One region of the Arthrobacter sp. FW306-1B-G06A genome, then DNA from elsewhere that is predicted to be linked to it. Evidence: riboswitches for the same ligand, from Rfam matches in the RefSeq annotation. Region 1 holds a riboswitch; the other holds the start of a gene.
What was found. A riboswitch is a leader RNA that binds a small molecule or an ion and turns the genes downstream of it on or off. The one in region 1 is predicted to bind cyclic di-AMP.
Positions count from the first base shown of each region.

Region 1 (15,904 bases):
GTTCCCTGGCCGTGGGGCCACGCCGGCGAGGGTCCCTGCCTGAGCTTGCGAAGGCCGGGACCCGGTGGGGACTTGCGAGGCGAGGGTGGCGGTGGGGACTAGTTGGTGGTGCCGGTTCCTTGGGTACTTGATGTGGTGGCAGTAACGATCTGGATGGACTGGGCCGTGTACTTGTCCGATTCCTTGAGCGCAGTGACCCTCACGCTGGATCCGGATTTCACATCGGCGAGGGTCAGGGTGGTGCCGCCGCTTCCGCTTCCACGTTGCCGCAGGCCTTCAGCTACCACGACGTCCGTTCCCAGCGCATAGGTTTTCGTGAACCCGTCCTCGCTCTTGACGGTCATGGAACTCGCTGAGATGTCGGTGACCGTACCCAACTGACCCGCCATGGTGACATAGCTGCCGTTCTGGAGGACCACGTATTCCGAGTGGACCGCGGCGTTCAGGCCGCCCATGCCGACGCCGAGCCCGCCAGGGCCTGCGTTCGTGCCGCCCGGGCCACCGAATCCGCCCTGGCCGTTCTGCCCGGCCCCAGGTCCCTGCGCGTTGGTGGTATCCGCGGCCGCGGTCCCGTTGCCGGCGGCATATGCACCGGCTCCTGCCGCAGCAGCGACCACCACCGCGACGCCGCCAACAATGAGCCCCTTCTTCAGGCTCCAATTCTTGAAAAAGGAAGGTCGGGGCTGTCCGGCGTTGTATTGCTGCGGAGCACCCCACCCGGCGGCCGGCTGCTGGTTCGCCGGCGCCTGCGGAGCACCCCACCCAGCGGCCGGCTGCTGGTTCGCCGGCGGCTGCCGAGGACCCCACCCGGCGGCCGGCTGCTGGTTCGCCGGCGGCTGCGGAGCACCCCACCCGGCGGCCGGCTGCCCGGCACCAGCCTGCGCAAAATCATCAAGGGGGCGGATCACCGGCTGCGGGTGTCCGTTCTCCGGCTCGGAACCAGGTACGGAGGGGTTGTTTTGCTGATCCATGGTGTTCTCCATCGAAATCGAGACTGTTTGGTCGTGATTGTTCTTGTCCCAAACAGCGTCAGCCGCTTTGCTGTGCGTTGGCTGTGTCGAACTGAAGGCTTCCCTGTGACCTGCAGAACCGCCACAACCTCCGGACAGGTGGCTAGGCTGGGACTCACAGGGTGCTCACAGCAACGGCAAAGCACTGGCAAACCGGCAGATTGGAGAGTTGTCCCATGGCATCCTCGCACTCCATGACCAACAACCTTCCGCAACTCAGCCACCCGGACGGTTCCCCCATCCGTGCCCTTGTGGTTGACGACGAACCCAGCCTCGCCGAGCTCATGAGCATGGGCCTCCGCATGGCGGGCTGGTCGGTGGCGGTGGCGGGCGACGGTCCCGCTGCGGTAAAGCTCGCCAAGGACTTCCGACCGGACGTCCTGGTGCTGGATGTGATGCTTCCAGGGTTCGACGGCGTCGAGCTGCTCGGCAGGATCCGCGCCTTTGCGCCGGAGGTGCCTGCGCTCTTCCTCACCGCCAAGGACGACGTACAGGACCGCATCGTCGGGTTGGCCGCCGGCGGCGACGATTATGTCACCAAGCCCTTCAGCATGGAGGAAGTCCTGTTGCGCCTGCACCGTCTGGTCCAACGCTCGGGGGTGGCCGCGATGGACACCGCCGAGCTGGTGGTGGGCGACTTGACCCTGAACGTCGACACGCGTGAAGTTACCCGCGGCGGCGAGGACATCCCGCTCACGGCGACCCAGTTCGAGCTCCTGCGCTACCTCATGGAGAACCCCAAGCGCGTGGTCAGCAAGGCCCAGATCCTGGACCGCGTGTGGGACTACGATTTCGGCGGCCAAGCCAACATCGTGGAGCTTTACATCTCATACCTGCGCAAGAAGATCGAGGCCAACCACCCGCCCATGATCCACACGGTGCGCGGAGCAGGCTACGTCATCAAGCCTGCCGAATAGCCGGGGCGCCGAATGTCCGCACTCTCGGGTATCCCCCGCCAGACCGACCATAGCTGGTTCAATCCTTCAACCTGGCACTTGCGCACGCGCTTGATCCTTCTCTCCATGGCACTCCTTGTGGCCATCTGCGGTGCAGTCGGGGTGGTCAGCTATGCCTCCATGGATGTGTTCCTCACGAAGCAGCTCGATCAGCAATTGATGCAGGCCTCCCACGGCCGCCCGCCGCAAGGCAACCCTGGCGGCCGTCCGGACCCGCTGGACCCGCGCGGCCAGAGCATCGGCACGCTCAATGCACGCATCCTTGCAGGCCAGGTGAGCAGCGATGCCGGCTTCTTGTCCTCCGATGCCACACGTGCGCCGTTGTCGCCCAGCGACGCCCGAATCCTGTCGGCGCTCCCGTCCGATGGCCGCCCGGTTGATCGCACGCTGTCCACTGGCGGCTACCGGCTGGTGGCCACCGAAACTCCATACGGCGATGTTGTCATCACAGGTCTCCCTCTCGCCTCGAAAGAGGACACCGAGGCCTCCCTCGTCTGGACCATGGTGCTGGTCTCCTTGGGCGGACTGGTCCTGATCGGGCTGGCCGGAACCGTGCTGATCCGCCGTACCATGCGGCCTTTGGAGCAACTCTCCGACGTCGCCACCAAGGTGTCGAAACTTCCGCTTGACGCCGGTGAAGTGGCCCTCGCGGTGCGTGTTCCGGCGTCGGCGGCCCATCCGAGCACCGAAGTGGGAAGCGTCGGCCATGCTTTGAACCTGATGCTGGACAACGTCTCGAGCGCCCTCGAGGCCCGCCAGCAAAGCGAAACCAAGGTGCGCCAGTTCGTCGCGGATGCGTCGCACGAACTACGCACTCCGCTGACCGCCATCCGCGGCTACACCGAACTCTTGCGCATGACCGAGACGTTCACCGAAGACGGGCGCAAGTCGCTGGGCCGGGTGCAGAGCCAGTCCGAACGCATGACCACCCTCGTGGAGGACCTCCTTCTCTTGGCCCGGTTGGACGAAGGGAAGGCCCCGGAATTCACCGATGTGGACCTCACGCAGTTGGTGATCGAGACCGTCAGCGACGAGAAAGTCATGGCCCCCGAGCACATCTGGCAGCTCAAGCTCCCGGATGAGCCCCTCACGGTCCGCGGCGACACCACCCAACTCCACCAGGTTTTGGCGAATCTGCTCTCCAACGCCCGCAAGCACACCGAGGCGGGAACCACCGTGGTCACGGGCGTGATGCGCTCCGCCGATGGCAGCGCCGTGGTGACCGTGACCGACAACGGCCCGGGCATCCCGCCTGAATTCCAGGGCAGGATCTTCTCCCGCTTTGCCCGTGCCGACGCCGCCCGGTCCGGCTCCGAGGGCACCTCCGGCCTCGGCTTGTCCATTGTGGAATCCATCGTTCAGGCGCACGGCGGCACGGTCGAAGTGGCGTCGCGGCCTGGCCGGACGGAGTTCGCGGTGCGGCTCCCGGCGCTCAGGACTGCCCCGGCCTGACGGGCGAACCAGAAGAGTACGACGCCGGTGCGCGGCGCGCGCAAGTCGACGCACCGGCGTCGTGATCTCCGTTACCTAAATGTGACTTAAGCTGGATCCTCCTGTACCGTCGAATAGGTGCGCTGGATCATTCCGGCCACCGCCGGGTAGGCGCCGAGCTCTGCCACTCCCCGGTGCCCAACAGTCCAGGCAGAGACGGGGGACCCAGGTCTCCGGGCAAGCGCTCATGTTGAGCCAGCCCTAGGGGTGAAGCCGTGCCGCCACGTTCCGCTGTGGCCACGGCCGGATGACCTCATCCGAATCCGACAGCTAACTCCGCAGGCGTCGAGAGGCAATCACCATGTCTGATTCCAAGGATCAGTCGCGCCCTGTTGCGCGCCACCGCGGCGAACCTGCCCGGAGAAACAAGTCACGTTCCACGCTGAGGCGAGCCGCCTCGAACCTCGGCACCGGCCAGCGCATGGCAGTTGTTGCCGGCGTCGTTGCCGTGTTCCTCGGCGCAGGCGCTGCCACCCAGGCCGCCGGACAAGCCATCAACGCCCAGGACATGAGCCGCACGTCCGAATCCCGCACGGTGGATCACTCAGCCACGCCTTCGGCCACCGCCACGCCGTCGGCGAGCGCAAGCGCGAGCCCCAAGCCGAGCACTGCGTCGACGCCAAGCCAGGCGGCCGCGCCCGCTCCAGCCGCCGTCGCGCCCCAGGCTGCCGCACCGGCCGCACCCGCTGCACCCCCTGCTCCAGCGGCACCGGTTGCACCCGTCGCCGTCGATGATCCCTCCGGCGCCCAGGCCTACGCCGCAAGCATCCTTCCCTCCTACGGTTGGGGCCAGGGCGAAATGTCGGCCCTGATCACCTTGTGGAACAAGGAATCGGATTGGCGCACCACTGCCACCAACGCCTCCAGTGGCGCTTACGGCATTGGGCAGTCGCTGCCGGCCGAAAAGATGGCGTCCGAAGGCGCCGACTGGCAGACCAACTACCAGACGCAAATCCGCTGGGGCCTGAACTACATCAAGGAACGCTACGGATCGCCGTCCGCGGCATGGTCCTTCCACTTGGCCCACAACTGGTACTAAGCCAAGAGCCAACCACAAAGTACGTCGAGGTCCGTCCCTTCCGGGACGGGCCTCTCCGTTTCTTGGCCAGGCAAGTGATGCGCCACGCTGGTCACACATCCACAGCCACGTCACAGGTTCCGCCTAAAGCCTTCATATTCGGCAACGGCACTCTGGATACATGACGCTCATCGAATCCACCTCCGGAACCCTGAAGGACCCCGCGGTGGTGCCGCCGGGCCTTCCCGTCCAACCCAGCACTCCCATCCAGCGCAGCACGGGGCTGCGCGCCCCCGTGGACACCCACACCGCCATCCCCGTCCTCGACGTCACCATCCCCGTCTTCAACGAGGAACGCGATCTCGAAGAGTGCCTGCGCAGGCTTCACGGCCACTTGCGCGAATCCTTCCCGCATGGCTTCCGCATCACCGTGGCGGACAACGCGAGCACGGACGGCACGTTGAAAATCGCGGAGCGCGTAGCCCGGGAACTGCCTGAGCTCGCGGTTGTCCACCTTGACGAGAAGGGACGCGGCAACGCCCTTCGCAAGGTGTGGCTTGCATCGCCGTCGCCCGTTCTGGCTTACATGGACGTTGACCTTTCCACTGACCTCGCCGCACTGGCGCCCCTTTTGGCGCCGCTGATCTCCGGCCATTCGGACCTCGCCATCGGCACCCGACTGACCCGTAACTCGCGGGTCGTCCGCGGCCCCAAACGCGAGTTCATTTCGCGCGGATACAACCTGATGCTGCACTCGTTCATGGGTGCCCGCTTCAGCGATGCCCAGTGCGGCTTCAAAGCGATCCGGGCAGACGTCGCCCAGCAGATCCTCCCGCACACCATGGATAATTCGTGGTTCTTCGACACCGAACTCCTGGTCCTCGCCGAACGCTGCGGGCTCCGGGTCCACGAAGTTCCCGTCGACTGGATCGACGATCCCAATTCCAGCGTCGACGTGGTGCGGACCGCCCTGGCCGACATCCGCGGCATGGTCCGGCTCACCCGGGATCTCGTCTCGGGCCGCATCCCCATTCCGGAACTGCGGGCGGCACTTGCACGCGGGCCGCTCCCGGCGTCGTCCCGCATCGCCGAGCAAAGCCCGCGCAGCAGCCTATTCGGGCAATTGGTCCGGTTCGCCGCGATCGGCGCTGCGTCCACCCTCGCCTATGTGCTCATCTTCCTGTTCTGCCGCGGCTTCATGGACCCGCAGCTGGCGAACTTCCTGGCGCTGCTCGTCACGGCCATCGCCAACACCGGCGCCAACCGTCGCTTCACCTTCGGCATCCAGGGCGGCAATCCCGTTCGGCACCACTTCGAGGGGTTGATCGTCTTCGGGATCGGCCTCGCACTCACCTCCGGGGCACTCGCCTTGGTGCATAGTACGACGACGCCGGACCGCTGGGGCGAGCTTCTCACCGTGGTCGCAGCGAACCTCGCCGCCACGGCAGTCCGCTTCCTGTTGTTCCGCCTTTGGGTCTTCCGGCAGCCTGCGGCGCCGTCGGCTGAACCCAGGACACAAGCCAAAACGCGCACAGAAACGGCAGCATCATGACCTCCACGATCACTCCCGCAAGCACAGGACTCGCCGCCGGAAATGCTGACGCCGGCCCCGCCGTCGGGATTGCCGACGCACCGCGCCACTCGGCAGGCCCATCAACCCCGGACGCCACGCCCCGCTGGACCCGATACGCCTTTGGCCGGCAGCCCCGCTGGGTGCGGCCGTCCGCCGCCGGGCTCCTCGTAGCCACCGCGTTCCTGTATCTCTGGAACCTCGCGGCCACCGGTTACGGAAACTCCTTCTACGCAGCGGCCATTCAAGCCGGCACCAAGGACTGGACGGCGCTTCTGTTCGGTTCGCTCGACGCCGGCAACGCCATCACCGTGGACAAGCCTCCGGCCTCCTTGTGGATCCCTGCTTTGGCGGGCCGGATCTTCGGCTTCTCTCCCCTGAGCATGCTGGTTCCCGAGGCGCTGATGGGCGTGGCCGCCGTTGGATTCCTTTACTTGACGGTCAAGCGGGTTTCCGGACCAGGCGCTGGCTTGTTTGCCGGTGGGGCATTGGCACTGACCCCGGTGGCGGCGCTCATGTTCCGCTTCAACAATCCCGACGCCATGCTGACTCTCTGCCTGGTCCTGGCGGCGTACTTCACTACCCGCGCCATCGAACGGGCGGGCTGGAAGTGGCTCGCCGCTGCCGGCGCTGTAGTGGGCCTCGCGTTCCTGAGCAAGATGCTGCAGGGTTTCCTGATTGTTCCAGGCCTGGGACTCGCGTACCTCTGGGCCGCCCCGACCCCGTTGCGGCGGAGGCTGCTGCACCTGCTCGGCGCGCTGGCCGGAATCGCAGTAGTAGCCGGCAGTTATGTCGCCCTCTTCCAGCTGACCCCGGCATCGGCACGGCCTTACATGGCGGGTTCGCAAACCAACAGCTTCCTCGAGCTGACCTTTGGCTACAACGGGCTGTCCCGCATCACGGGTTCGGGCGAAGGCACGCCCGGCGGAGGCGGAGCGGGCGCCCCTGCTGGAGGCAATCTCGGTGGCCTCGGCGCCTTCGGCGGCGGCGGTGGCGGTGGCGGCAACGCCGGATTCGGTGGCGCTGCCGGGATCACCCGCATGTTTGGCACGAGCTTCGGCGCTGAGGTCTCCTGGCTTCTCCCTGCTGCACTGATTCTGCTGGCAGCCGGCCTATGGTTCACCCGCCGGGAAGCGCGGGCTTCCCGCACCCGTGCCGCGCTCATCCTGTGGGGTGGCTGGCTTCTGGTGACGGCGGGCGTCTTCAGCTTCATGAGCGGCATTGTCCACCCCTACTACGCGGTAGCGCTCGCACCGGCAATCGCAGCCTTGGCAGGCATTGGCAGCGTTGAGCTGTGGCGTGGCCGTGGATATTGGCCGGCCAGGATCGTCCTGGCCGTGGTCATCCTCGGTAGTTCGGCTTGGTCCGCGGTTCTCCTGGGCCGCGACGCCTCGTGGCTTCCGTGGTTGCGCATCGTGATCGTCGTCCTGGGCGTGGTGGCGGCAGCGGCAATCCTGCTCCGCCTCGACTCGTTGCGCTTTGCCGGCCAAAACACGGCGGGGCGGTTCCGGAACGCAGCGGCCGCGGCCGTCGTCGTCGTTTCCCTTCTGGCCGGCGGCCTCGGAACAGCGGCGTGGACGCTCGCGACGGCGGCTACAGCACACTCCGGTTCCATCCCGACGTCGGGACCCAGCGGTTCCGCCATGGGCGGCTTCGGAAACCGCGCCGGTGGGTTCGGCGCGGCTGGTGGCGCGGGTCCGGCGGGAGGGCCCGGTTCCGAGGGAACGTCCGACGCCGGACTGACCGCCCTGCTGAAATCCACCACCACGAAGTGGTCGGCGATCGTCTCCGGTGCCACCCAAGCCGCAAGCCTTGAGCTCGCCACGAACACCAACGTGATCGCGCTCGGTGGCTGGAACGGCGGCGATCCCTACCCCACGCTGGCAGAGTTCCAGGACATGGTGGCCAAGGGACAGATCGGCTACTACATCGCAGGAGGCGGCATGGGTGGCGGCGGGTTCGGAGGCCAAGGCGGCAATTCCGAGGTAGCCTCCTGGGTACAGGCGAACTTCCAAGCCCAGACGGTGGGCAACTCCACGGTCTACAAGCTGACAAAGTAGATTCCGATGACCACTTCCTATTCCACAGGCACGGACTCCGAGGCAAGGCAGCCGGCTCCGCCGCCGCTGTTGGTGGGGCCGACTGCGCCGCAGGAAGCGGCCGTTCCCCACGGAGGGGGCGGCCGCGCCCGGGCCGGTTCGCCCCGCCGGTCCCGCCGGCCCCGCCGCACCCGCGGCCCGCATGCCCTTCGGCACCGCGTGGAGCTCGGTTTCGTGCTCCTGGCAACGGCGGTCCTGTATCTCTGGAATCTCGGCGCTTCCGGCTGGGCCAACGCGTTCTATTCCGCGGCGGCCCAGGCCGGTTCGCAGAATTGGGCCGCATGGTTCTTCGGATCGTCTGACGCCGCCAACTCCATCACGGTGGACAAACCGCCGGCGTCGCTCTGGATCATGGACCTCTCGGTACGGATCTTCGGGCTGAGCTCCTGGAGCATCCTGGTTCCCCAGGCGCTCATGGGCGTGGCCACGGCCTGGCTGCTGTATCTGGCAGTCAGGCGAGCCGCGGCCCCCGCTTCCGGCGATCCACAGCTCGCCCACCGGGCCGGGCTGCTCGCCGCCGTCGTCATGGCCATCACCCCGGTAGCCACCCTCATGTTCCGGTTCAACAACCCGGACGCCCTGCTGGTGCTACTCATGACGGCCGCCGGCTACGCCACCCTGCGGTCCATGCAGGACAACAAACTGCGCTGGCTCCTGCTGGCCGGAGTGTTCCTTGGCTTCGGCTTCCTCACCAAGCAACTCCAGGTCCTGCTGGTGGTTCCTGGATTTGCGGTGGCGTACTTGGTTGCCGCGCCGGGTGGAGTGGGGCGTCGCCTGCTTCATCTGCTCGGCGCGGGGGCGGCCATGGTGGTCGCGGCCGGCTGGTGGCTCGCCGTCGTCGAACTCGTTCCGGCGAACATGCGGCCATACATCGGCGGCTCACAGAACAACTCCATCCTGGAACTGACGCTCGGTTACAACGGCTTGGGCCGGCTCAGCGGCCAGGAGACCGGCAGCGTCGGGGGCGGCAACGGCTGGGGAGTTCCCGGGCTGTTCCGGATGTTCAACAACGAATTCGGCGGCCAGATCGCGTGGCTGCTCCCTTCGGTGCTGGTCCTCGGGGCCGGGCTGCTGTGGCTGGGCCGGCGTGCCCCGCGCACGGATAGCGTCCGCGCCTCGGTGATCGTGTGGGGCTCGTGGGTGCTGGTCACCGGGCTCGTGTTCAGCTTCATGGCAGGCATCATCCACCCCTACTACGCGGTGGCGCTGGCCCCGGGCATCGCCGGGCTCGCGGGCCTGGGCGGGGCGCTTTTGTGGCAGCACCGCGCACAGCTCGTCGCCGCGGTCGTGCTCGCTGTGGCAGTGGCCGCAGCTGGATTCACGGCCTTCGGCCTCCTGGGCGGCACCACCGCTTATGGTCCGTTGCTGCGCTGGGCCGCGCTGCTGGGCGCATTGGCGGCTGCGGCCGGCTTGCTGCTCTCGGGACGTTTCCCGGTCCGCATCCTCCACCGCACGACGGCGGCGCTCGCCCTCGCGGCCTCCCTTGCCGGTCCGCTGGCGTACTCGATCTCTACCGCCTCCGTGACGCATAGTGGCGCAATCCCCAGCGCCGGTCCCGCGACTACGTTCGGTGGCTTCGGCGGCTTTGGAGCCCGGGGCGGCTTCGGGCAAAACAACGCGTCCCAGAACACTCCCCCGCAGACCCTCCAACAGCCGGGCGCCCAGGCTGGCGGCTTCGGAGGGAACCGGCAAGGCGGCGGCCTGGGCGGCCTGCTCGGCGCCACCACGCCGTCGTCGGAAATGGTTGCCGCACTGAAATCCGGCGCCTCGAACTACACGTGGGCGGCCGCCGTCGTGGGCTCGAACAACGCCGCCGGCTACCAGCTGGCCACCGAACTGCCGGTCATGGCGGTGGGCGGTTTCAACGGCACGGACCCGTCTCCCACCCTTGAGCAGTTCCAGCAGCTCGTTGCACAGGGCAAGATCCACTACTTCATCGCCGGCGGGACCATGCAGGCGAACAGCGGATCGGAAGCCCCCGCCCAGATCGCGCAATGGGTGGCTGCGAACTTCCAGTCACAGACCATCGGCGGGACCACGGTGTACGCACTGGCGGGCTAGAACCGGCTGGCTGAAGCGCCCAAACAGGTTGTGGCGGTGACCGCGGAGTAATCCGAGGTCACTGCCACAGCCTTTCTGTCGCCCTCCAGGCCCCGCAAGAAAACTTTCAAAAAGACCCTTGTTTTGCAAACGTTTGCAGAGAAAAGTGGACGCCACTGCAGATCCCATTTCCAAGCTTTCGTTGCATCAAGGAGGATGTATGTATTTCGCCGACTGGCTCGTTTTAGGGGCCTACTTCGTCGTCATGATAGGGATCGGCTGGTGGGCCAAGAGCCGAGTGAAAAACGCCGCGGACTTCTTCACAGCCGGCGGGAAGATGCCGTGGTGGCTGGCGGGAATCTCCCACCACATGTCCGGCTATTCGGCAGCTGTCTTCGTGGCCTACGCCGCCATCGCCTACACCACCGGATTCGCACTGTATGTCTGGTGGGCGCTCACCATCACCATCGCCTGCCTTGTTGGCGCTGTCTTCTTCGCCCCGCGCTGGCCGCGCCTGAGGCAGCGTTTGGGAATCATCTCCCCGCTCGAATACCTGGCTACGCGCTACAACCTGCCCGCGCAGCAAGTACTGGCTTGGTCCGGTGCCGCATTGAAAGTCTTCGATGTTGCGGCCAAATGGGCGGCCAGCGCGATCCTGCTGAACGTGTTCGCCGGGGTTCCGATCGCCGTTGGCATCCTGATCGTTGGCGGGGTCACGCTCATCTATTCGACCATTGGCGGTTTGTGGGCGGACGCATTGACGGATATGGGCCAGTTCATCATCCAGTCCGTAGCGGGCATTGCGATGCTTATCTTCGCCGTGGCCAAGCTCGGGGGCGTTTCCTCGATCGCGGGAATCTGGTCCCGTCTGCCGGCCTCGCACTCACAGCCATTCGCGGGGGACTACACCATCGGATTCTTCCTCGCCTATTGCCTGATCAGCACTATTTCCTACAACGGCGGAACCTGGAACCTGGCTCAACGCTTCATCGCCGCTCCGTCCGGCTCAGCGGCCCGCAAATCAGTCCTGCTTTCGGGCGCACTGTATCTCGTGTGGCCTCTGGTGCTTTTCTTCCCGATGTGGGCCGCGCCGCTGATCCTGCCCAATCTGACGCACCCGGATCAGGCTTATGCGCTCCTGACCCAGCAACTGCTGCCGGCCGGCCTGGTGGGGTTGGTCGTCGCCGGAATGTTCTCACACACCATGGCCATGACGTCTTCGGACGCCAACGCGATTTCCGCCGTCGTCATCCGGGACATCATCCCTGCGCTGCGCGGTTCCCGGCAGCCCCTGACGTCGCGGGCGGAACTACTGGGTGGCCGGATTTCCACGTTCCTGTTCATCGGATTGTCGATGGTCATCGCCCTGAGCGCGGATTCATTCGGCGGGGTCCTGGGCCTGATCATCCTCTGGTTCGGTGCCTTGGTGGGGCCGATCGCGGTTCCCATGCTGTTGGGGATGTTGCGCCCGTTCCGGCGCTGCGGCCCATCTGCAGCCCTGTTCTCCTGGGCCACCGGTTTGCTCGTTTTCGCACTCGCAAAGTACGCTTTGGCCGCTCCCATCGCGAGCCTGGGCACGGCCAGTGCGCAGACAATCAACGTGGCCGCTCCGGTGCTTGCCTCGGCGATCATCTATTGCGTCTTCGGCTGGCTGCGCCCGTGGCACAACGAAGCATCCGACGCCCTTGTCGAGTCCCTTGACCGGGACCTTGAGCCGGCCACATCGATTCCAGTCGAAAGCACCGTGGCATGAGCGCAACTGGATCCGAAATACGGGATCAGCTGCTCAAGGGAGTCCTCCCCTGGTGGCTCGAGAACGGGGTGGACAGGGAAAGCGGAGGGGTTTTCACCTGCTTTTCCAACGCAGGGCGGTTGCTTTCGAACGAGAAATATACGTGGTCCCAAGGCCGCTGGGCTTGGCTCTGTTCAAGGATTGCGCTTGACAGCGGGGACGGGATCATCGCGGAAAATCCCCAGTTGTGGGCTGCCTTGTCGATTGAAACGGCCAGGTTCATCCAAGAACACGCCATCTTGGACGGCAGCGTGACGGCATACCGCACATCGGCTGAGGGACAGGCGCTACCGTCCGGGCCGCAAGGCGAGATCGCCGTCAGCGTACTGGCCGACCTCTTTGCGGCCTTGGGCCTGGCGGGTGCAGCCCGGCTTCCCGAAGCGGCTGGCCGCGAACGTGGCGAGTGGCTCCAATCAGCCCATGCGCTTCTCGCCCACGCCGAAGAAAGAATCGAGGCCCGGAAGGCTCCGTCCGAGCCCTACCCCGTCCGCGCCGGATTCAAGGACGCGGCCGGGCTGATGCTGCTTCTGAATGTGGGCGCCCAACTCCATTTGGCCTGCGGCTCTGTTGAAAGCGCCGAAACAGCCGGTGCCGCGCTTTCCCAGCTGCTCGGCGACGGATCCGCCGAAGGCATGTGGAAGGCCGACACCTGGTGGGAATACCGGCCTGACAGTAGCGATGACCTGGACACGCTCCTGGCCCGCCACCGCACCCCCGGCCACTTGTTGGAGATGCTCTGGATGGTCATGGAAGCCGCCGAAATAGTGCCCGGACTTGCACCACGTATTCCGGATTGGCTACCGGACCTTGCCATCCGTGCCCTGGAAGCGGGTTGGGATGACCAGCATGGCGGCATCTTCCGATACGTCGACAGCACCGGGGATGAACCGCGGGGCAGGCTTTTCGGCAACGACCCCTACGAAACGTTGGTGACCCAAACGTGGGACACCAAGCTGTGGTGGGTCCAGGTTGAGGCCCTCTACGCAACCAGGCTGCTCGCCGAGCGTTTCGGGCGGCCCGACCTCCTGGAGTGGCATGAGCGGATCTGGTCCTACACCCTCGGCACCTTTCCGGATCCCTCCGGCCAGGAGTGGCTGCAAATCCGCGACCGCGAGGGGAAGCCCCTCGACAAGGTGGTGGCGCTGCCCGTCAAGGACCCCTTCCATATAGCCCGATCCCTCCTCCTGACTACTGAACTAGAAACCCGAAGGACACACACGTGACAGCACTGACCACTTACAGCCCTGTCGTTTCCACACACCCGGACCGGGCCGCACTGGGGGAACACGCCGGCGCGCATGCAGCGGAAACGCTGCGCAAGGCGCTCCGGAACCAGCGGGAGGTCCGGCTGATGCTCGCAGCAGCTCCCAGCCAGGAGGCAACGCTTCAGGCGCTCGTCCAGGAGCCCGGCATCGATTGGAGCCGCATAACGTGTTTCCACATGGACGACTACCTCGCGCTCGAGCCGGACGCACCCCAAGGATTCGGAAACTGGCTGCAACGTACGTTCTTCAGCTTCCTTCCGCCCACCACCTTTCACCGCATCAACCCGGGGAACCCTGCCCAAGACGAAGCGGAGCGCTATGGCACGTTGATGGGCCAAGATCCCTTTGACCTCGTCTTGCTCGGATTGGGGGTCAACGGCCATCTTGCCTTCAACGATCCCCCGGCCGACCTCGCCGACCCGCTGCCCGCCCGCGTCATCAACCTGGACCAAGTAAGCCGCCAGCAACAGGTGGACGAAGGGCATTTCGCCGGTTTCGACGACGTTCCGCAGCGCGCCATCACCGTCTCCATCCCGCGTTTGCTGCATGCCTCCGAAATCATCGCCTCCGTGCCAGGCCGTGCCAAAAGGACTGCCGTCCACAACACCCTGAACCAGCCGATCAGCGGAGACCATCCGGGTACTGCGCTGCGCACGCACCCCAACGTCACCATCTACCTCGACGCCGAATCCGATCCGCGATGAACTCAAATGAGCAGCTCTCGGGCGACTACCTTGGAAAAATCACCGAGCTCCTCGGGCGGATCCGCCTGGAGGAAGCCGAAAACATCAGAGTCGCCGCGGACATTCTCGCGGCCCAGGTAGCCAAGGACGAACTGGTACACATCTACGGCCCGGGCGGTCATTCGAACCTGGCAAGCCAGGAAGTGTTCTTCCGGGCAGGCGGGTTGATGCACGTCTCGGCTATTTTGGACGAAGGCACCCTGCTCTCCGGCGGTGCCCTCCGCTCTATGGCCATGGAACGGACTCCAGGTTACGGCCGGATCGTCATCGAAGACGCGGGCCTCGGACCCGGGGATGTCCTCATCCTGGTCAACGCCTACGGCATCAATAGCGCGCTCATTGACGCGGCGCTGACGGCACGCGAACTATCGGTCACGACCATCGGCTTTTCCTCGCGCGAGCACGCGGAGGAAACAGCCGGTGACCACCCCGCACGGCATCCGCAAAAACTGAACCTGCACGACGTCGTCGACCACCACATCGACACGAAGGTTCCGGTCGGGGACGCCGTCATGGAGGTCCCCGGGGCAAAGGAAAAAACGGCCGCAGTGTCCACCTTCGCCAACGCCTTCGCCCTCAACTGGCTCATGATGTCCACCATCGGCAAGCTGAACGAAATCGGCATTGAGCCGCCATTGTGGCGATCGGGAAATGCTCCAGGCGGGGACGAAGCCAACCAGCAGTTCATTTCACGTTTCAAAGGACGGGTACACAAGCTGTGACACACCCCAAAACGATCGTGGGCAAAGACCCCCACCGGGGGATCAACATAGAAATCGCCTACGACACGACCATCCTGTCGGTGCGGGAGATCGGCCCTTTCCAAGGGGTGCCCGTGATCGCGCCGGGATTTATCGACGGCCAGGTCAACGGTTACGGCGGCCTGGACGTCAACTCCGCCGACGTCTCGCCGCAAACCATCATCAACCTGAGCGCGGAGCTTGCGAAACTGGGCGTCACCACGTGGGTCCCGACCATTGTGACAGCGTCGGAGGAGGCGATCACCGTCGCGCTCGAACAGATCAAGCGTGCCTGCGACATTGATCCGACCACCAGGGCAGCCATCCCCTGCGTGCACATCGAGGGTCCTTTCATCTCGGACCAGGACGGTCCCCGCGGTGTCCACGACGCCGCCTTCGTCCGTCCCTTGGACGCAGATGAGATTCGGCGCTGGCTTCGCGCAAGCGGAATGGTCGGTATCGTCACCGTCTCCCCACATACGCCCGATGCGCCGGCCCAGATCGCCCGGATCCGCGAACTCGGCGTCGAAGTGGCCATTGGACATACGCACGCGAGTCCTGAACAAATCACGGCTGCCATCACCGCGGGAGCCGGTCTGGCCACCCATCTGGGCAACGGCATCGCCACCACCCTGCCAAGGCATCCGAATGCCCTGTGGACTCAACTCGCTGACGACCGGCTCACGGCGGGACTCATAGCGGACGGCCACCACTTGCCCAGCGATACGCTCAAAGTCATGATCAGGGCAAAGACCCCCGAGCGCGCTTATCTGGTGTCTGACAGCACCGCACTGGCCGGTAGCGCGCCTGGCCGCCACCGCACTTCCGTGGGCGGCCTCGTGGATCTCGCTCCTGGCGGGAGGCTCTCCCACGTGGGTACGGACCTGCTCGCGGGGGCCGCCGCTACCCTCCCGGACGGATTCCGCAACGTGATCCGCAACGTCGGCCTGGAGCTACCGGAGGCCCTCAAAATGGTGACGTCCACTCCCGCCCGGGTGATTCCGGGCACCCGGCCGGGGCTCGGCCACCTTCGAGTCGGTTCCCCGGCAGATTTCGTCCTGATCACCGGGGAGGGACCCGGAGCCGGGACCATTACCGAGGTCATCCAGTCCGGCCGGAAAGTATCCGGCGGACCGGAATGAGTACCCCCCAAGCCGAGCAGGGCGTCCTGAGGGTGGGC
Region 1 is NZ_JBYSXB010000037.1:21,367-37,270, reverse strand. Features, by position in the region: gene AC3WJM_RS17830 (hypothetical protein) at 99-971, opposite strand; gene AC3WJM_RS17825 (response regulator transcription factor) at 1,187-1,927, shown strand; gene AC3WJM_RS17820 (sensor histidine kinase) at 1,940-3,418, shown strand; cyclic di-AMP (ydaO/yuaA leader) riboswitch at 3,583-3,756, shown strand; gene AC3WJM_RS17815 (aggregation-promoting factor C-terminal-like domain-containing protein) at 3,759-4,496, shown strand; gene AC3WJM_RS17810 (bifunctional glycosyltransferase family 2/GtrA family protein) at 4,657-6,027, shown strand; gene AC3WJM_RS17805 (ArnT family glycosyltransferase) at 6,024-8,105, shown strand; gene AC3WJM_RS17800 (ArnT family glycosyltransferase) at 8,112-10,205, shown strand; gene AC3WJM_RS17795 (sodium:solute symporter family protein) at 10,405-11,937, shown strand; gene AC3WJM_RS17790 (AGE family epimerase/isomerase) at 11,934-13,199, shown strand; gene AC3WJM_RS17785 (6-phosphogluconolactonase) at 13,196-13,945, shown strand; gene AC3WJM_RS17780 (sugar isomerase domain-containing protein) at 13,942-14,706, shown strand; gene AC3WJM_RS17775 (N-acetylglucosamine-6-phosphate deacetylase) at 14,703-15,866, shown strand; gene AC3WJM_RS17770 (neutral/alkaline non-lysosomal ceramidase N-terminal domain-containing protein) at 15,863-15,904, shown strand, end outside.

Region 2 (15,904 bases), on a different contig from region 1:
AAGTGGGTCTTGGTCTCGGACGTCGCGCAGAGCCGGTACTTGTCCGCATCCTCAGCCATCGCGTAGGCCACGCGCTCGTCCCTAGGCAGGTCTACCCGGACCTCCACGCAGTCCGCCGGCGCGATGTAGCCCTGGGCTTCGATGTCCTTCCACGGTGCGTCGTAGCGTTTGGGACCGATCAAGCTGAAGACCTCGCCCTCGCGGCCATCCTCACGCACAAGCGTCGCCGTGAGTCCCAGGCGCCGCCGGGCCTGCAGGTCCGCGGTCATCCGGAAGATCGGAGCCGGGAGGAGATGGACCTCGTCGTAGATGATGAGTCCCCAATCGTGCCCGTCCACGAGTTCCAGGTGCGGGTAAAGGCCTCCGCGCTTGGTGGTCAGGACCTGGTAGGTCGCGATCGTGACGGGCCGGACTTCCTTGACCGCGCCCGAATACTCGCCGATCTCCTCCTCCGTCAGCGACGTCCGCTTGAGGAGTTCGTCCTTCCATTGCCGGGCCGCGACCGTGTTGGTCACCAGGATCAGCGTGGTGGTGGAGCTCGTAGCCATGGCTGCGGCCCCCACCAAGGTCTTGCCCGCGCCACAGGGCAGCACGACGACGCCGCTGCCGCCCGCCCAGAAGTTCTCCGTGGCAAGCTTCTGGTACGGCCGCAGGTGCCAACCGTCCTCGTTCAAGGCGATCAGGTGCGGCGTGCCGTCCACGTAGCCTGCGAGGTCCTCGGCCGGCCATCCGAGCTTGAGCAGCAATTGCTTGAGCTGTCCCCGCTGGGAGGAATGCACCACGACGGTTTCGCCGTCGATCCTGGGCCCCAGCAACGGCGCGATTTTCTTGGCCCGGCTGACTTCCTCGAGTACGGGGTAGTCGGTGGTCCGCATGACCAATCCGTGTTGCGGGTCCTTTTCCAGGCGCAAGCGGCCGTAGCGGGACATGGTCTCTTCGATGTCGATCAGCAAAGAGTGCGGCACCGGGAAACGGGAATAGCGCAGGAGAGTGTCGAGGACTTTTTCGGCGTCCAGTCCCGCCGCGCGCGCATTCCACAGGCCCAAAGGGGTGAGCCGGTAGCTGTGGACGTGTTCGGGGGCGCGCTCAAGCTCGGCGAACGCCGCGATCGCATGCCGTGCCTCGGTGGCGAGCTCGTGGTCGACTTCCAGCAGGATGGTTTTGTCGCTCTGTACGATCAGCGGACCGTCGCTCACTATTGCTTCCTCACTTGTGCGGCTCGCCCGCAGGTTCCACATCGATGATGCGATGGATGGACAAGACCCTTTCGGTGTCCCTGGCGGCGTCGAACACCCGGACGCGCCCTCCGGACACCGATACCGGAACAACGGTTTCGGTGTTGGAATTCCCCAAGCCGTCAACCACGTTCATGGTGACCGCTTGCTTCAGCCGGATGGCCCTCTGCAGGGTTTCGAGGCCCAGTTGCGTCGCCGCCTCGCCGGTCACCTCGCCGTGGACCGCCCGATGGTGCCTCAACACCGCGAGCTGGGCGTCGACGTCGTCGTCCGGTGGTGCGGTGCGGGGCGCCGTATACACGGGACGGGCGCCAGCGGCCACCGACGCCGTCCTCTTATAGCGCACGACGGCGGTCTCCGCCTCCTGCACGGCAGGCGAGAGTCCCAGCTCGCGCAGCACCCTCACGGTCTCCCGGGGGCTCGCGCTGGAGGTCAGTACCGTGGGGGCGATCCGGACAAGCCCCAGGCTTGCGGCCCCGGGCTCGCGGACGAGCTCGGCGATGGCGGCCTCGTCGTCACTTTGGATGAAACTGGGGCTGCTCGCGACCCGCAGCCGGCCGTGCCTCGAGGCAATGTCCTTGATCAAGTAGCGGAGCGGCTGCGGAACGTCAGTGGCAGAGTGGGTGCGCAGGAACGCGAGGATGGTTTCGGCGTCCTGGCCGGCGTCCAGCGCGCGCCGGATCGAATCTCCGGAGAAGCGGAAGATCGTGGCCGGGCCCTGGCCTTCGGCGTCGGCGATCAAGAGCAGTTTTTCGCTCAGTTCAGGTGCCAGGTACCCCGGCGCGACGGCGGTCAGGTCCGCTTGGAGCAGGACGTGGTTGACGGCGGCGGGCAGATGTTCGCCGAGGATGCTGAGGGCCAACTCGGGCTGTTCGGTGGCGATCGCCGAACCAAGCTGGGTCAGGGCGCCGGAGCCCATGAGCCCCAGGAGTTCGGCTTCGTGCAGGATCCCGCGGACAAGGGAGCTGAACCGCCGCGACATCCGCGGCTGGGACCATTCCGCGCGTTCCATGACGGCCTCGGCGTTCAGCACTGGAGCTTTGCCGTCCGGTGCTTCCACCTCGAGGGTGAGCTCTTCGAGGATCTCCAGGATCCGCTTGCGGACCAGCGGAGCGTCAGGGCGTTGGGCCTCTGCGGACAGGGCATTGATGGGGGTTGCCGGAGAGCCGGATCGCGGTGCCGTGGTGGCGGGCCCGGGAAGGGTTTGGCCCACAAGGGAGGGTGCGCGCTCGCTCGCGAGCCAGGCGTTGACCAGCCAGAGCCACTGTTCCTGGCGGGGGAGCGTGAGCCATTCCAGCGATGGCGGCTGCACCCAGGTGGAACTGTCCACATCGAGCCGCAGCAATCCGGACAACGCGCTGAGCTCGAGGATCAGGGCGGTCTCGGACAAGCCCAGGCGGAGGCTGTCGGCAAGGCGTTTGAGCTCGCGCACGCCCACCCCTCCGCTGCGCAGGGTGACCACGGGCTGCTCGCGGACCGCGTAGAGGAGTTCACCCACCAACCGGAGCGCTTCTGCGATGGCACCCATGGCGGCGTTCCGGCGCAACGCGGCACTCGTCTGGCCCAGTTCAGGAACGGGAGGCTTCAAGGTGAAGTGGTCCACGATTGCGCCGCCGCGCAGGGACAGGCCCACGCTGTGCGGGAGCTCAACGTGGCCGGCGTCCAAGGGGACAAGCAGACCGCGGGCCAGGAGCCAGTCCACGGGACCGACGTCGCGGCCTTCATGGAGCACGGAAGCCTTGCGCTGGGCCTGGGGAACGGCCCCCATGGCCCAACTGCCGAACTTGTTCAAAAGGGGACGCGTCCGTACGGGTGCCTCGGACAGGATGTGCTGAAGGTTCTCCGGCGTCGAGGTCCAACGTTGCAGCGCCAACGCAGCATCCATGGGCGTCGTGGCGGCCAGGATATCGGCGCCGCTCTGGTGGAGTTCGGCAACGAGATGCACCACGCGCTGGGCGAAGGCCGGTTGCAGCCGAACCAACTCGGTGTAGCTGCGGCCCAAACCGGCTGGATAGATGCCGATGACGTCCTTGAGGCTGCCCACCGGCAAGTAGAACCGCTGCCGCCCCGGATTGTGGACCGTGGCCGGCGGATCGGCCCGGTGGATGAGGGCGAGTTCCTGGAGCTTGTTCAGGATCGGCTCGAGCGCGGCAAGGGTGGCGCCATTGATGCACTTCTTGAGTCCCGCCGCCGAGACGCTGTGGCCCGTGTCCGTGTTGGTGCATAGGTGGAGTGTCTCCAGTACCTGCATCTCCGGTTTGTTGAGCCGTTCCAAGGCGCGCTGCACGCTGACGCGGGCGCTTGCCCGCGCCGCGAGCGCAGCGAAGTCCGGGACCACCGGGGAGATGAGGTCCGGCCGCGCGGCAAACAGGGCCCGCAGCGAATCATCGCTGCGCGCTTCCAGTTCCTTGCTGAGCGCGCGAATAAGGGACATCAATTCAACGTTACAGCCAGCCGGGTCCGCCGTCGGGCTTTCCGGCTGCTCATTGCCGACGCCGCGCCCACACAGCGTCCACCACCAGCGCGGCCATCAAAATAAAGGCGAGCGGCAGCCCGTAGAGAGCGGTGGACGTGACCCACACCGGTGCCACTCCGTTGGCGAAAGCGATCCCCATGACGGCGGCTACGGAAGCCAGGGACAGGACTGCGACGACGGCGGCAACGATCGTGAGCGGGCGGCGGAAGTCGTGGGGAATCATGGAAGCAACGCTAACAGTCCCGGGCGGCATCCCCTGTTCCAGGCAAGGGTGCAGCCTGGCCGCGGGCAAAAGGCGGCGGGACCTGCCTGCGGGGGTCTCAAAGCGCGAATCGGTGGCCGGGCAGGATAACCTTGAAGCAATAGACCAACATGGTCCAGGCAGTCACCCCTATTCCCGCAGTCTCCTGCGGATGCGGTGGCGTGCCGGCTGTGTCTCGCAAGTAAGAACGAAGAAGGTTGATTACGTGCCCACCGGCAAGGTCAAGTGGTATGACAAGGAAAAAGGCTTCGGATTCCTCGCAGCAGAGGACGGCCAGGAAGTGTTTCTGCCCAAATCCGCACTGCCCGAAGGCGTAGCGGATCTCAAGGCAGGAACCCGGGTTGAGTTCGGCGTCGCCGACGGTCGCCGGGGCGCCCAGGCGCTGGGCCTCCGGGTCCTGGACAAGTTGCCTTCCATCGCCAAGGCCAAGCGCATGAACGCCCGCGAGCTCGCTCCGGTAGTCCAGGATCTCGTATCTGTACTGGACAACCTCTCCGGCACGTTGTCCGCCGGCAAGTACCCTGAAGGCGCCAAGGGCAAAGCCATCGCAGCAGCCCTGCGCAAGGTTGCCGACGAGCTGGAAGCCTAAACCTGCCATGACATCAACGGCGAAACCCCGCACCGGCATTCCTGTGTGGCGCGTCGGCAAGCCGGACGCTTTCCTTGCGGCCGCCGTCGACGTCGCCCGCAATGCGGTGGAGACCATTGCCAAGCCGGCAGAAATCGGGCCGCATATTGCCGCGCGCTCGGAAGGCGAACGCGTCGTCACGCACCTGTTCGAATCGCGGCTGGCCGGGTACGGCGGATGGCAGTGGTACGCCGTCGTGACCCGCAACTCGCGCTCCAAAGTGGTCACCGTCAGCGAGCTTGGCTTGCTGCCGTCCGAGGACTCCATCCTCGCTCCTGAATGGGTGCCTTGGGCAAAGCGCGTCCGTCCGGAGGACGAGGCTACCGCGGCCGAGGAGGCGGAGGAAGCCGGCGTCCCCGTTGACGCGGACGACGACGGCGACCCTTCCCGTGAGGACGTCGCCGCCCCGGGTGACGAACAAGAGAGCGACGACGCCGACGACATCGAGGCTGACTAGCCCTTGGCGGACCCGGCGAGTGAATTTCGTGAAGGTGGCAACTGATGTCCACCTTCAAATCGCTCGGTGTCCTTAACTACCGCATTTGGTTCATCGGTGCGCTCGTTTCCAATATCGGCACGTGGATGCAACGGACTGCCCAGGACTGGCTGGTCTTCGCCCATCTGAGCAACCACGATGCCGGGGCGATGGGCGTGACCTTGGCCCTCCAACTGGGTCCGCAGCTTTTCCTGGCGCCGTGGGCCGGACTGCTTGCCGACCGCTACAGCCGGCGCAGGCTCCTCGTCATGACGCAATCGGCCATGGCGGTCCTGAGCACGGGCTTGGGACTCCTGGTCCTAAGCGGTGCGGCCCAGTTGTGGCATGTCTACGTGTTCGCGCTCTTGCTTGGCGTCGTCTCGGCACTTGACGCCCCCGTCCGCCAGACGTTCGTGTCCGAGCTGGTCAAGGACGACTATCTTTCCAACGCTGTCGCGTTGAACAGCGCATCCTTCAACGTCGCCCGCATGATCGGTCCCGCGGTGGCCGGCGTGTTGACGGTGGCCGTGGGGCCGGGCTGGGTATTCATGATCAATACCCTGACCTTCCTCGCGATGCTTGGCGCGATCCGGGCCATTCCGCTTTCCTCCTTGCGCGTCCAACCCCGGGCCGCCGCAGGCAAGGGACGCATCCGTGAAGGGCTTCGCTACGTCCGCAACCGCCCGGACATTGTGGTTGTCCTCGTCGCGATCTTCATCATGGGCACGTTCGGACTGAACTTCGTCCTCTTCATCGCGGCCATGGTCGGCACGGAGTTCGGCATGGACGCGGGGGCATTCGGGCTGCTCAACTCGGTCATGGCGATCGGCTCCGTCGCAGGAGCATTGCTTTCCGCCCGGCGAGGGAGGCCACGCATGCGGCTCATCTTCGCGGCGGCGGGCGGGTTCGGCCTCGCGAGCGGACTGGCCGCCCTGGCGCCGAACTACACCATGTTCGCCTTGGCATTGATTCCCTGCGGACTGTTTGCCCTGACCATGATCACGAGCGCCAACGGCTACGTGCAGTCCACCACGGAACCCGTCATGCGCGGCAGGGTCATGGCACTCTACATGGCCATTTTCATGGGTGGAACGCCCATCGGTGCACCGTTCGTCGGCTGGGTGTCCAACGTCGCCGGACCCCGGTGGGCAGTGGGAGTGGCCGCTGCCGCGGGCGCCAGCACCGCCGTCGTCGGCATCGTGTGGATCATCCGCGCGCGCCAGCTGCGGCTCCGCTTCGACCGCAGCGCCGGCGGGATGCGGTTCTTCCGGATTGAGTCCCAAAGCGCGGGTCCAGCTAATAGGGACGCCGTTAAAAGGGACAGCGCCGCCCGGGATCCCCACCCGGACGACGCTGACCAGCCCTGACCGCGGGAATGCGGCAGGCCCTTACTTCTTCAGTTCGCCCACCACGAAGTCGATGCTGGCGAGCAATGCGGAGACGTCGTCCGGCTCGATGGCAACGAAGGTAGCGATGCGCAGCTGGTTGCGGCCCAGCTTGCGGTAGGGCTCCGTGTCCACGATCCCGTTGGCGCGGAGCACCTTGGCGATGGCCGCGGCGTCGATCGAGTCATCGAAATCGATCGTGGCAATGACGTTGGAGCGGTCCTCGGCCTTTGCCACGAACGGGGTGGCGTACTCGGAAGCCTCTGCCCAGCTGTAGATACGGCTTGCGGAGTCCGCGGTGCGTCCGGAAGCGAAATCCAGGCCACCGTTCTTGTTGAGCCACTGGACCTGGGCATCCAATGTCACCAAGGTGGACAGGGACGGCGTGTTGTAGGTCTGGTTGAGCTTCGAGTTGTCGATAGCCGTCTGCAGGTCCAGGAAATCTGGGATCCAGCGGCCGCTTGCCTTGATACGGGCCGCGCGCTCCAGGGCGGCGGGGGAGAAGAGTCCCAGCCACAGGCCTCCGTCGGACGCAAAGTTCTTTTGCGGGGCGAAGTAGTAGACGTCGGCTTCGGCAACATCAACATCCAGGCCGCCGGCTGCGGACGTCGCATCCACCAGGACAAGTGAACCCTCGCCGGCGTCTTGGACGCGCTTGACCGGAGCGGCGACACCCGTCGAGGTTTCGTTCTGTGGCCACGCGTACACGTCCACGCCTGCTTCGGCCTGGGAAACCGGCCGGGTACCAGGCTCGGACGTGATGATGGAGGAAGCTTCAAGGAACGGTGCCTTGTTGGTCGCCGAAGCGAACTTGGAACCGAACTCACCGAAGGAGAGGTGCTGGGCCTTCTTCTCGACCAGGCCGAAGCTGGCGACGTCCCAGAACGCGGTGGAGCCTCCAACGCCGAGAATCACCTCGTAGCCCTCGGGCGCACGGAAGAACTGGCTAAGTCCCTCGCGGACGGAGCCCACCAGGTTCTTGACGGGTGCTTGGCGGTGGGAGGTGCCGAGGATCGTTGTCGAGGCGGCGGAGAGGGCCTCGATCTGCTCCGGGCGGACCTTGGAGGGCCCGGCGCCGAAGCGGCCGTCCTTGGGCAGCAAATCGGCGGGGATGGTGATGCTGTTGTCGCTCACGGGATGCTCCAATGGTGAAGTAGCGGCCTAGATGGGTCGTGGCAGGTGGCAAGCTGCCCCTTCGACTCCCCAATTCTGCCTGACACCGCAGGCGGGGGCAGAACCGAAGGTGTCATAGTCCGCCACGTGGAAACCATTGTTCGGCCAGCTCAGGAGAGGACGGCGGACCGGACGGTGGACAAGCGCCGGAATTATCCGGAGTAATTCCAAATAAGCTAAGCTTGGAGCTGGCGAAAATACGCAAGATACTGCGCTCGAGGAGCTGAGCTGGATGACGGATCTGATCGATACCACTGAGATGTATCTTCGGACCATTTTGGAGCTTGAAGAAGAGAACATCGTGGCTCTTCGCGCCCGCATCGCCGAGCGCTTGCGGCACTCCGGCCCCACCGTTTCCCAGACGATCGGGCGGATGGAGCGCGACGGCCTGGTGATTGTGTCCAACGACCGGCACCTTGAGCTGACTGAAACGGGCCGGAAACGCGCCACCGAGGTCATGCGCAAGCACAGGCTCGCCGAACGGCTCCTGGCAGATGTCATTGGACTGGACTGGGCCTACGTGCACGATGAAGCGTGCCGTTGGGAGCATGTCATGAGTGAGCGCGTGGAACGGCGGCTCTATGAGTTGCTGGACCACCCCACTGAATCGCCCTATGGCAACCCCATTCCCGGACTCGAAGCGCTGGGTGGAGCCGCGTCCCACGCCTTTACGGATGGCGTGGTCAACCTTCTTGACGCGATGAACGAATATTCACCTGAAAACCGGGTCACCGTCAGCCGGCTGGCTGAACCGATCCAGGTGGAACCGGAACTTCTGGTCCAGTTGGACGAGGGCGGAATCCGCCCGGGCGCCAGGGTGTCCCTGGAGCGCGTAGGGGAGTACATCTCCGTTCGCGTGCCCAATATCGAGGGCGCGCTGGAGCTGCCGCCTGAGGTCGCCTCGCACGTGTTTGTCACGGTCGCCTAGCCGGCCCGGCGGGGTCGCCCGCAAAGATAACGAAATTATTACCGTGGGGCTTAATCCCCTATAGTTAAATACTGGCGCCGATACCAAAGCGTTACCTGATCCGAAGCCGAGTTCTGCCAGCGGATCAGGTGGATTAGTCCATTCACTGGCAGAAACGGAGGAACCACCATCGGCTGTCGAAAGACGGCCTTGGGGTGAAGTCCGTAGCGGAAGTGCAAACAACGCAAGGCCCCTCCGGGTACCTTGCGTTTCGTGCCCTTCGCGCGGACCGGGTCCACGATCTCTCTGGCCCGAATCCGACAGCTAACTTCGCAGGCTTGCCAGAGAGGAAAACCTTGACCACGCAGAACACCAGGGGCCGCAGGCGCGCGTCCGGTCCTACTGCTGAGCTGCGGAGCACAAGCGCCGTCGAGCACGAGCGGCCGCGCGATCCCCATCGCGAACTTCGCCGCCGCAAGGGTCCTTTGCGACAGATGGCCGAATTCGCCGCCGCGAGCGGAGCGGGACAGAAGGCCGGAGTGGCCCTCGCCACGACGGGCCTCATCCTGACAGTCGCCATGCCGGGCACCGGCGCCATGACGGCCACGGCGGATTCAAGCCAGGCCGCCTCGGCTGTGGGCACCCAGCCCGAGATTCCGGCCGCGGCAAGCGCCACGATCGACTTCAGCCGTGCCGCAGTGTCAACCACGGCGGATCCGGACAGCAAGCTCAAGCAGCTCTTGAGCGCACAGTCCGTCGGCACCATCAAGACCTCGTCCTCCAAGGGCACCCTGGGGGCGCCCCTGGACACCCTGACCACGGCCTCGCCTTTCGGCTACCGCGTGAATCCCATCACGGGCGGTTTGGGGGAGTTCCACCGCGGCCAGGACTTCGTGGCCCAGTGCGGCACCCAGGTCCATGCTGCCGCGGCCGGCAAGGTCACCTTCGCCGGCTGGCATCCGTATGGCGGCGGAAACCGCATTGTGGTGGACCATGGCAACGGCCTGGAAACCACGTACAACCATTTGTCGTCGTTCAACGTCCAGGTGGGCCAAACGGTTGGCCGAGGCGATGTCATCGCATTGAGCGGCACTACGGGCGCCTCCACGGGCTGCCACCTCCACTTTGAAGTCATGGTCAACGGCGACGTCGTTGACCCCCTGGGCTGGCTGTAGCCAATCCGATGGAAGTCTCTCGCATGCTTGTCACGCTCCGTGACCTGAATGTGACATTCAGCCAAAACTCATGTACCGTCTAACTCGCATCAACTTTTAGAGAGTTGATGCACTCGGGTGGATTGCCTAGCTCTGCCACTGCCCGAGGTTCCGTTCGCAAAACATCGTCTGGCAGAGGCGGGGGACCCACTTTTGGTCATCTTCACCGATGGCCTTGGGGTTAAGTCGCACGACTTCCGAGAGGGAGGAGTGTGGCCGGATGACTCCCATCCGAATCCGACAGCTTACCTCGCGGGCATAGGGAGAGGCCTCTTAACGTGTCTTCACGCTCTACTGTTGCGCGCCACCGTGCCGCGGTCACCAAGACCAACTCGCTTGCCGTTATCGCTAAGACTGTCGGCAGCAACGCCGGTGGCGTAGGCCGTCAGGCAGCCGTTATCGCAGCTGCTTCCGGTCTGGTGCTCACTAGCGGTATCGCAGCCAACGCTGCAGAAACCAACGTTCCCCGCGAGTCCACTTCGACCTCCGCCCTGGAAGTCCAGTCCATCGCCCAAGCCAGCATTTCGGCCGACTCCTCCGTCGCCATCAAGTACGAACGCCCGGTGGTTTCCACCGAAGCTGCTCCGGTTGTCGCAGCTCCGGTTGCCACCCAGGAAGCCGCTCCGGCTTCGCAGGCTGCCACGGGTGCCGCTACCGGCTCCTCGACGCTTTCTGTGACCGCTGCTGTTTCGCCCGCCACGAAGGTTGCCAGCGGCAAGGGCGCAGCGATTGCTGCCGCAGCTTACGCTCAGCTTGGCGTTGCCCAGGACTGCACTGCCCTGGCCTCGAACTCCCTGGCCGCTGTTGGCATCAACTTCCACGGCTGGCCGGCAGACTACCTCTCCCTTGGCCGTACGGTCAGCGCTGCTGAAGCGCAGCCGGGAGACCTGGTCTACTACCAGAACGGTGGCATGGGCATGGCCCACATCGCTGTTTACGTCGGCAACGGCATGGCAGTCCACGGCGGCTGGAACGGTGGCACCACCGCCCTTTACAGCGTCAATGTCGGCTCCGGCCCGGTCTTCATCCGCGTTGGTGGCTAAATAGCCCCGGTTACATAGCTTCACTGGAACATCCCCGCTGGTCCGCCGGTGGGGATGTCCTGTTTTAACGAGCGTGCGCTTACGTGTCCGGCACATGAACTTTGACCGACACTGCGCTGGAACCCCCGCATGGATTCGTTGATCTGGCCTTCTGGTGTTTACTCTTAGGTTGTCGATCCACAGCCCGTACATGCAGAGGGCAGCCGGCCCTCGCGCCCCTGACGGGTGCGGCCGTGAAGAGGTACGTGCATGCGCACACTCGTTCTGAATGCTGGATATGAACCGCTGGCGGTAGTAACCTTCCGCCGGGCGCTGGTCCTTGTGCTCACCGGAAAAGCGAGCGTAGTGGCCGAAGGCGACGAGCCTGTCGTCGGGCCACAAGAGATTCTCGGACGTCCTTCCGTGATTCTGCTCAATCGCTACATCCGGCCAAGGTACAACACCATCACGGCGGTCACACGCCGCGGCGTCTTGCGCCGTGACGGTCACCGTTGCGCCTACTGCGGGAAAGCAGCGCACACCATTGACCACGTCCACCCCAAATCCAGGGGCGGCGCGGATTCCTGGGAAAACCTGGTGGCAGCGTGCTTGCGCTGCAACAACGCCAAGAGTGACCACACCCCAGCCGAGATGGGCTGGAAACTGAGGTTCACTCCGGCGGCGCCCACCGGGACTATCTGGCAAATCAAGGAGCTTGAGAAACCTGCGCCCGCATGGGATCCCTTCCTCCTGCCCGAGTCGGCGGCCTGAACCGGAATTGAGCCCGCTTCCCGGGTAATCTGGGCGGGTGGACTTTGATGCGGTGATATTGGCGGGTGGCAAGTCCTCCCGCCTCGGCGGCGTGCCCAAAGCCCAGTTGAGATACGACGGCGCCACACTCCTTGAGCGCGCCGTGGCGGCCGCACGCGGTGCGGGAAGCGTCGTCGTCGTCGGCCCGGATCCCGGCACTCTGCCGGACGGCACATTGACCGCGCGGGAGGAGCCGCCCTTCGCCGGACCCGCAGCCGCGATCGCCGCCGGACTCCTCGCCCTGGGGCACGGAGGCGAAACGCAAAACGGCGAGGAGCCGTCCACGAAGCACGCGCCCTGGGTTCTCGTCCTGGCCTGCGATATGCCCCTGGCCGCCGCCGCGGTTCCGGTCCTGCTCCGGGAAGTTGCAGGCCACCAGGACACGGACGGGGCCATGTCCGTATCCGGCGACGGTAGGAAGCAGCCGCTGCTCGGGATCTACCGCGTATCTGCTTTGCAGCGCGAAGTGCAAGCTGCCGGAGAAGAACGTGGCCTGGTCAACGCTGCGGTTTTCCGCCTGCTTGCTAGGCTTGATCTGCTGGCCGTGCCTGTCCCCGCAGGGTCCACCGATGACGTGGATACCTGGGATGACGCCGCGGCGCTTGGAGTGGACGGCGACCTGCCGTGACAACAGCTGTACCGGACAGTGGAGGCGGATCGTGAAGAGCCAGGAAGAAACGCTCGAGGAATGGTGCAGGAGCCTGCTGCAAGCGTATGAGTTGGACGACGTCGAGATCGACATCAACGAGATCCTGTCCCTGGCGGGCGTTGCAGCCCATTCGGTGGTCCGGCCGGCGGCTCCTTTGACAACCTTCATTGCGGGCTTTGCGGCCGGGCTTGCCTCGGGCTCGGGACAAGCCACTCAATCTGCGTCGATGGATGCAGCCCTGGGCCTGGCACGCACGCTCGCGAAGGACTATACGAACCCCGGAACCGACGCCGGATGACGGAAGCCCCCGAGCATGTCCCGCATGCCGACCACTTGTGGGCCGAGGCGCGGCAACTTGCCTTCGATAGCGCCACGCCCATTCCCGCCGCACCCGTTGCCCTGAAGGACGCCATCGGCAGGACCCTGGCCTCGGATGTCCACGCCTTGCAGGACCTGCCGCACTACGCGTCCTCCGCGATGGATGGCTGGGCAGTCAACGGCAGCGGTCCATGGATCCTCGCCGAACCCGGCCATCGGCTGGCACCGCACCAAGCCAGCCCGATCGCCACGGGTGGCCTGATCCCGCCCGGGGCCAAGGCCGTTCTGCGGAGGGAGAGCGGGGTCCTGACCACGGACGAAGACGGCTTACCACTGCTCGCGCTCGGCGGGAACGCGAAGCCCGGCGAACCGCGCAACGGGCAACACATCCGCGACGCGGGAGAGGAAGCCGCGGCGGGCGAGCTGCTGATCAAATCAGGCGTCGTCCTGAACCCGGCCCATCTCGCCCTGGCCGCCCTGGCCGGACGTGATGAACTGGACGTCCTGGGCAAGCCCCTCGTGAAAATGGTGCTGACCGGCGCCGAGGTGGTGACCGCGGGTGTCCCGGCCCCCGGGCGCGTGAGGGATACTTTCGGTCCCCAGCTTGGCGCCGTCGTCGAGCTCCTTGGCGGGATCCGCGGCGAGCAAATCAAGGTGGGCGACTCCTATGACGAATGGCTCTCGGCCCTTGAGGAAGGTGAGCTGTCGCCGGACGCGCCACCCGCCGACGTCGTCATCACCACCGGGGGTACCGGCCGTTCGGGGACGGACCACTTCCGTCGGGCCATTGCGGAGCTGGGTGGCCGCTTGCTGATTGATGGAATTGCGATGCGTCCGGGACATCCCGGCGTTTTGGCCGAGTTGCCGGACGGTCGCTTCGTGCTGGGCCTCCCAGGCAATCCGCTCGCGGCCATGATGGTCCTCTTCACGATCGGCGCGCCGCTCCTCGCGGGTCTGGGTCACGGAACACTGCCCGAGGTGGGCGAGGTTCCTTGCGGTGCAATGCTCGACGCCGACCCCGGGCGCACGCGCTTGCTTCCCTTCAGGTTTGTGTACGGCTTGGCGTCGCCGGCCCAGCACGCGGGGCCCGGGATGATGCGCGGCCTCGCCAGTGCGGACGGAATCATGGTGGTGCCGCCGCACGGCGTACAACTTGGAGAGGCAGTGCCAGCTTTTCCATTGCCGTGGGGGCCGCCGCTTCCCCGGCCGAAGCCACCGGAGGACAAGGCCAAGAAGACTCCTGCCAAGCCAGCACGGAAGGTTTCGTCCGGTCCGGTGGACTGGAGCGCCCTGACGGGCTGAGAGTTTCAGGTGCAGGATGGACGCGGGTGGATTAGAGAGTCAGGCCTTGCAATGATGGGGACATGAACAGGCATGCTCCCGAGCAGGACATCAATGAAGATGACCTCCAGATCCACCCACCCAAGCGCTCCGCGGCGGGCGTCAAAGCTGTCACTGTGGCATTGGAACGGGGCTGGTCCCAAGCGGGTGTCAGCCGGACCGTCAAGTCAATGCTCCGCGTCAACCAGCGGGACGGTTTCGATTGTCCCGGCTGCGCCTGGCCGGAGTCCATCACGGGCAAACGCAGTCCCGCCGAGTTCTGCGAAAACGGGGCCAAGGCAATCGCCGAGGAGAGCACCACACGCGTGGTCGACGCGGAGTTCTGGGCCCGGCACTCCCTGGCCGAGCTTGGGGACAAGACCGAATACTGGCTCGGCAGCCAAGGCCGCATTGCCGAGCCCGTCGTCATCCGCCCTGGCGAGACGCACTATTCGCCGATCAGCTGGACGGATGCTTTCGCCCTGATCGGCGAGCACGTGAATGCCACCACGCCGGCCCGCTGCGTTTTTTACACCTCGGGGCGCACGGCCAACGAGACAGCCTTCATGTACCAGCTTTTCGCCCGCAGCCTGGGCACGAACAACCTGCCCGATTGTTCGAACATGTGCCACGAGTCTTCCGGAAGCGCCCTCAACCCGACCATCGGCATCGGCAAGGGCACTGTCTCCCTGGAAGACATCCATGAAGCTCAGTTGGTGTTCGTTGTGGGGCAGAACCCCGGCACGAACCATCCGCGCATGCTCTCAGCCTTGCGTGATTGCAAGACCAACGGCGGCAAGGTCGTAGCCGTCAATCCATTGCCGGAAGCCGGGCTCCTGAACTTCAAGGACCCCCAGTCGCTCAACGGCGTGGTGGGCGGCGGCACAGACATCGCCGATGAATTCCTCCAGATCAAGGTGGGTGGCGACCTTGCCTTGTTCCAGGCGCTGGGCCATCTCCTGTTGGAGGAGGAGAATCGGAAGCCGGGAACCGTGGTTGATCGCGCCTTCATCGAGGCGCAGACCGACGGTTTCGAGGCCTACGCCGAAGCCCGGGCTAAACTGGACTGGGCAGAGACGGAACGCGCCACGGGCCTGAGCCGCATCGAAATCACCAAGGTGGCCGGCATGCTCGCCGCCTCAAAGGGCACCATCATTTGCTGGGCGCTGGGCCTCACCCAGCAGCCCCACTCCGTGGACACCTTGCGGGAAATCATCAACCTGCTGCTCTTGCAGGGAAACTTCGGCAAACGCGGTGCCGGCGCCTGCCCCGTGCGCGGCCACTCCAACGTGCAGGGCGACCGCACGATGGGCATCTGGGAGAAACCGTCCGAAGGCTTCCTGGCAGCCTTGGACAAAGAGTTTGGATTCACCACACCGCGGGTCCACGGATACGACTCCGTGGAAACCCAGCACGCCTTGGAGAAGGGCGAGGTGGACGTCTTCGTTTCCATGGGCGGCAACTTCGCCGCGGCAGGTTCGGACACCGTCGCACTGGAGGAAGGGCTCAAGAAAGCCGGGCTGACGGTCCATATCTCCACCAAGCCCAACCGCGCCCATGTTGTACACGGCAAGACCTCCCTGATCCTGCCCACCCTGGGCCGCACGGACACGGACGACAAACACCCGGGCGGACGGCAGATCCTCTCCGTTGAAGACTCCATGTCCGTCATCCACTCCACGCAGGGCCGGTTGACTCCGATCTCGGAGCATTTGCTTAGCGAACCCGTCATCGTCGCACGCATGGCGCAGGCGGTCCTCGGGGACAACCACCCCGTGGATTGGCGGGCCATGGCCGAAGACTACGACGTCATTCGCGACCACATCTCCAGGGTGATCCCCGGCTTCGAGGACTTCAACGCGCGGGTGCGGACCAAGAACGGCTTCGTGCTGCCGAACCCGCCACGCGACACCCGCACGTTCGCCACGGACATCGGCAAGGCACGATTCACCGTGAGCCCACTGGAGTACCTCGAAGCCCCTGCCGGCCACCTGATCCTGCAGACAGTCCGCAGCCATGACCAGTACAAC
Region 2 is NZ_JBYSXB010000001.1:31,543-47,446, reverse strand. Features, by position in the region: gene AC3WJM_RS00210 (DNA repair helicase XPB) at 1-1,196, opposite strand, end outside; gene AC3WJM_RS00205 (helicase-associated domain-containing protein) at 1,207-3,669, opposite strand; gene AC3WJM_RS00200 (hypothetical protein) at 3,719-3,934, opposite strand; gene AC3WJM_RS00195 (cold-shock protein) at 4,179-4,562, shown strand; gene AC3WJM_RS00190 (DUF3027 domain-containing protein) at 4,570-5,058, shown strand; gene AC3WJM_RS00185 (MFS transporter) at 5,103-6,443, shown strand; gene serC (phosphoserine transaminase) at 6,465-7,595, opposite strand; gene AC3WJM_RS00175 (iron-dependent transcriptional repressor DtxR) at 7,867-8,562, shown strand; cyclic di-AMP (ydaO/yuaA leader) riboswitch at 8,688-8,895, shown strand; gene AC3WJM_RS00170 (M23 family metallopeptidase) at 8,898-9,716, shown strand; cyclic di-AMP (ydaO/yuaA leader) riboswitch at 9,862-10,028, shown strand; gene AC3WJM_RS00165 (NlpC/P60 family protein) at 10,034-10,798, shown strand; gene AC3WJM_RS00160 (HNH endonuclease) at 11,048-11,548, shown strand; gene mobA (molybdenum cofactor guanylyltransferase) at 11,586-12,215, shown strand; gene AC3WJM_RS00150 (DUF6457 domain-containing protein) at 12,247-12,534, shown strand; gene AC3WJM_RS00145 (molybdopterin molybdotransferase MoeA) at 12,531-13,856, shown strand; gene AC3WJM_RS00140 (FdhF/YdeP family oxidoreductase) at 13,919-15,904, shown strand, end outside.
Region 2: another riboswitch for cyclic di-AMP. It lies ahead of AC3WJM_RS00170 (M23 family metallopeptidase); the one in region 1 lies ahead of AC3WJM_RS17815 (aggregation-promoting factor C-terminal-like domain-containing protein).